One region of the Pseudomonas sp. HOU2 genome, then DNA from elsewhere that is predicted to be linked to it. Evidence: predicted binding sites of a transcription regulator. Region 1 holds the regulator's gene; the other holds the start of a gene.

What was found. Region 1 encodes FliA, which starts transcription of late flagellar genes. Its sites were predicted from a motif close to CTAAAGTTTNNNNNNNNNNNGCCGNTAA; they were not measured.
Region 2: ABV589_RS08340 (methyl-accepting chemotaxis protein) is a predicted target of FliA. The motif match lies at 1,087-1,114, and genes of this name have one in related genera.

Annotation. Positions count from the first base shown of each region.
Region 1 is NZ_CP160398.1:5,086,429-5,088,830, reverse strand. It holds gene ABV589_RS23050 (protein phosphatase CheZ) at 1-321, opposite strand, end outside; gene ABV589_RS23045 (chemotaxis response regulator CheY) at 339-710, opposite strand; gene fliA (RNA polymerase sigma factor FliA) at 877-1,617, opposite strand; gene fleN (flagellar synthesis regulator FleN) at 1,614-2,402, opposite strand, start outside.
Region 2 is NZ_CP160398.1:1,847,573-1,849,974, forward strand. It holds gene ABV589_RS08335 (helicase HerA-like domain-containing protein) at 1-1,072, opposite strand, end outside; gene ABV589_RS08340 (methyl-accepting chemotaxis protein) at 1,257-2,402, shown strand, end outside.

The DNA.
Region 1 (2,402 bases):
CACCAGATCCATGGTGCGGTTGGCCGCGGCTTCGGTCAGCTTGACCACATAGCCCAGGCGTTCGGTGGCGTCGGTGATTTGCGACACTTCCTCGGCCTGCGGCATGTGCGGATCGATCTGGAAATTGACGATCGCACTGTGCAGTTCGCGTGTGAGCTTGCCCACTTCCTGATACAGGCCGCGGTCACGGGTCTGATTGAGCTCATGGATCAGTTGCACAGCGTCGCCGAACCTGCCTTTTTCAAGGCTCTCGACCAGTTCGACCGCGTGTTTTTTCAGGGTCGACTCGAAATCGCCCTGTGAAGATTCGTTATGCTCCATAGCTCCCCCGCGCGTCATCAGCCGATGCGTTCGAAAATCTTCTCGATTTTGTCTTTCAACGCCTGAGCCGTGAAAGGTTTGACCACGTAGCCGTTCACACCGGCCTGAGCGGCCTCGATGATTTGCTCGCGCTTGGCTTCAGCGGTCACCATCAGCACCGGCAGATGCTTGAGTTTTTCATCGGCACGCACGTGGCGCAGCAAGTCGATACCGGTCATGCCCGGCATGTTCCAGTCCGTTACCAGAAAGTCGATGCTGCCGCTGTTGAGCACCGGAATGGCGGTCGTGCCATCGTCGGCCTCGACGGTGTTGGTGAACCCGAGATCGCGCAGCAGGTTCTTGATGATCCGCCGCATCGTTGAGAAGTCATCAACGATGAGGATTTTCATGTCTTTGTTCAATTCGACCTCCAAGCAGTCTTAAACGCGCCCAGCACCTGGACGCGCCACTTCAATCAATCGGCGCAGCACTCGAAGACTGTCTGGAGCACAACAGAGCAAGACCGGTGCCGTTCATCACCGCACCAGCCTCGTTCGCAGTGTCCCCACACTGCCTTCAGCGCGCTCGCCACTCCCCCAAACGCCCCCGCAAACGGGCCGCGCACTGGCTGTGTAACTGGCTGACCCGCGATTCACTGACGCCAAGGACTTCACCGATTTCCTTGAGGTTCAGTTCTTCGTCGTAGTACAGCGCCAACACCAGTCGCTCACGCTCCGGCAAATTGGCAATCGCGTCCGCCAGCGCCGCCTGGAAGCGTTCATCTTCCAGATCGCGTGACGGCTCAAGATGAGCACTGGCGCCATCCTCGTGCAGCCCTTCGTGTTCGCCGTCCTGCAACAGGTCGTCGAAACTGAACAGCCGGCTGCCCAGGGTGTCATTCAAAATCCCGTAGTAATCGTCGAGACTCAATTGGAGTTCGGCCGCAACCTCGTGATCTTTAGCGTCACGGCCGGTTTTAGCTTCAATTGCGCGAATTGCGTCGCTGACCATACGGGTGTTGCGGTGAACCGAGCGCGGAGCCCAGTCCCCTTTGCGTACTTCGTCGAGCATCGCGCCGCGGATCCGGATGCCCGCGTACGTTTCGAAACTGGCGCCTTTGCTGGCGTCGTATTTGGTCGAGACTTCGAGCAGGCCGATCATCCCGGCCTGAATCAGGTCTTCAACCTGCACACTCGCCGGCAAGCGCGCCAGCAGGTGATAGGCAATGCGCTTGACCAGTGGCGCGTAACGCTCGATCAACTCGTATTGCGCGTCACGTGCCGACTTCTTGTAGTAGTTCATACCGCTCGCGGTCATAACACAGGCCCTGCCGTTTGCTGCACGAGGCGCTCGACGAAAAACTCCAGGTGACCGCGCGGGTTGGCAGGCAGCGGCCAGGTATCGACCTTCTGCGCGATCGCCTTGAATGCCAGCGCGCACTTGGAACGCGGAAAGGCTTCATAGACCGCTCGCTGCTTCTGCACGGCCTTGCGCACGCTTTCGTCGTACGGCACGGCGCCGACGTATTGTAAGGCGACGTCGAGGAAGCGATCCGTGACCTTGGTCAACTTGGCGAACAGATTGCGCCCTTCCTGCGGGCTCTGCGCCATGTTGGCGAGGACGCGGAAGCGGTTCATGCCGTAGTCACGGTTGAGCAGTTTGATCAGCGCGTAGGCGTCGGTGATCGAGGTCGGCTCGTCGCAGACCACCAGCAACACTTCCTGGGCGGCGCGGACAAAACTGACTACCGAGTCACCAATACCCGCAGCGGTGTCGATCACCAGCACATCGAGGTTGTCGCCGATGTCGCTGAAGGCCTGAATCAGACCGGCATGTTGCGCCGGGCTCAGGTGCACCATGCTTTGGGTGCCGGAGGCGGCCGGCACGATGCGGATCCCGCCGGGCCCCTGCAACAGCACGTCGCGCAGCTCGCAGCGGCCTTCGATCACATCGGCCAGAGTACGTTTGGGGGTCAGCCCCAGCAGAACGTCGACGTTCGCCAGCCCCAGATCGGCGTCCAGCAGCATGACCCGACGGCCAAGCTCTGCCAGCGCCAGAGACAAGTTCACTGACACGTTAGTCTTGCCGACGCCACCTTTGCC
Region 2 (2,402 bases), 2.8 Mb from region 1:
TCAGCACCGACAAGGTGTCGAATGCCGGATTCGGCCGGAAGCCATCGGCCACCGCGCGCAGGGACTTCTGCTCCTTGGCGGTGAACGCACGCAAACCGTGCTGGATGCGCAGACCGAGTTGCGCCAGCACGTTATCCGGCAAATCCCCCGGTGACTGGGTGACGAAATACACGCCGACACCTTTCGAGCGAATCAGCCGCACCACCTGCTCCAGACGCTCCTGCAGCGCCTTGGGCGTATCACCGAAGAGCAAATGCGCTTCATCGAAGAACAGCGCCAGCAGCGGTTTGTCGGCGTCGCCGCGCTCCGGCAACTGCTCGAACAGCTCGGCCAGCAGCCACAGCAGGAACGTCGCGTAGACCTTCGGCGCCTCGTGTACCAGACGGCTGGCATCGAGCAAATGAATGCGTCCACGGCCATCGGCGGACGGTTGAAGAATGTCTTCGAGTTGCAGCGCCGGTTCGCCGAACAAGGCTTCAGCGCCCTGCTGTTCCAGGGTCGCCAGCCTGCGCAACAGCGCCTGACTGGAACCGGTGGTCATCAGCGCAGCATCTTCGCCGAGCAGTTGCGGGTTGTCCTTGAGGTGATTGAGCAGCGCCTTGAGGTCTTTCAGATCCAGCAGCAACAGGCCTTCGCGATCCGCCACTTTAAAGGCTGCGTACAGCGCCGACTGCTGGCTGTCGGTCAGTTCCAGCAGGCTGCCGATCAGCAACGGGCCCATTTCACTCAAGGTGGTACGCAACGGATGACCGGATTCACCGTGAATGTCCCACAGCGTCACCGGATAGGCCTGCGGCTTGTGGTCGAGCCAGGGCATCCCGGCGATGCGCTCGGCAACCTTGCCCTGCGGATTGCCGGCGGCACCGAGGCCACACAGGTCGCCCTTGATGTCGGCGGCGAACACCGCGACCCCGGCGTCACTGAATGCTTCGGCAAGGCGTTGCAAAGTCACGGTCTTGCCGGTCCCGGTCGCACCGGCGATCAGCCCGTGACGGTTGGCCAGGCGCATGGCCTGAGCAATCGGTTGCCCCGCCAGATCGGCGCCGATAACGAGTTGCGATGTGTCAGGCATTTTGTCACCTATGGTTAATCTTTAATCCGCTGTGGCCGATAGCTAAGGCGAGAACCGACTGAAAAGTCGGTCGGACATTTCCCTAAGGAGAGTCGGAAATATCAGTTTGTTTCACCCTTGCCCATATTGCGCGTCTTTATAAAAGCACGCCCAGGACATTAAGACCTTAGCGGAACCCCAAGCCATGAACAAAAACCTGCGCTTCAGCCATAAAATTTTGCTTGCCGCCGCCCTCATCGTCATCGCCGCTTTCGCCTCGTTCACGCTGTACAACGACTGGCTGCAACGCAACGCGATCCGCGATGACCTGAACAACTATCTCAACGAGATGGGCGAAGTCACCGCCGACAACATCCAGACCTGGCTCAACGGGCGCATTCTGCTGGTCGAGAACGCCGCGCAGAACATCGCCATCAACCCGGAACCGGCCAACGTCGCCAGCCTGCTGGAACAGAAGTCCCTGACCTCGACGTTCATGGCCACTTACCTGGGCGATGCCACTGGCCACTTCACCATCCGCCCGGACGTGAAGATGCCTGACGGCTTCGATCCACGGGTGCGCCCTTGGTATAAAGGGGCCGAGAGCAGCAGCGCCTCGACCCTGACCGAACCATACATCGACGCCGCCACCGGGCAGTTGATCATCTCCATCGCCACCGCCTCGAAAAAAGCCGGCCAGAGCGTCGGCGTGGTCGGCGGCGACCTGAGCCTGCAAACCCTGGTCGACACCCTCACCGCGCGGGACTTTTCCGGTATGGGCTACGCGTTCCTGGTCAGCGCCGACGGCAAGATCCTCGTGCACCCGGACAAGGCACTGGTGATGAAATCACTGAAAGAAGCCTATCCGCAGGACACTCCGCACATCAGCAGCGACTTCAGTGAAATCACTGTCGATGGCAAGACTCGCATCGTCAGCTTCACCCCGATCAAAGGCCTGCCGTCGGTGAACTGGTACATCGGCCTGTCGGTGGACAAGGACAAAGCCTTCTCGATGCTCAGTGAGTTCCGCACCTCGGCGGTGATTGCCACGGTGATTGCGGTGGTGATCATCATTGCGCTGCTGGGCATGCTGATTCGCCTGCTGATCCAGCCGCTGCACGTCATGACCCGCGCCATGGAAGACATCGCCGATGGCGAAGGCGACCTGACCAAGCGCCTGACCATCGTCAATAACGATGAGTTCGGCGTGCTGGGTACCGCCTTCAACCGTTTCGTCGAGCGTATTCACGGCTCGATCCGTGAAGTGTCGTCGGCCACCGGGCAGGTCAACGAGGTCGCGTTGCGCGTGGTCGCCGCGTCCAACTCGTCGATGTACAACTCCGACCAGCAA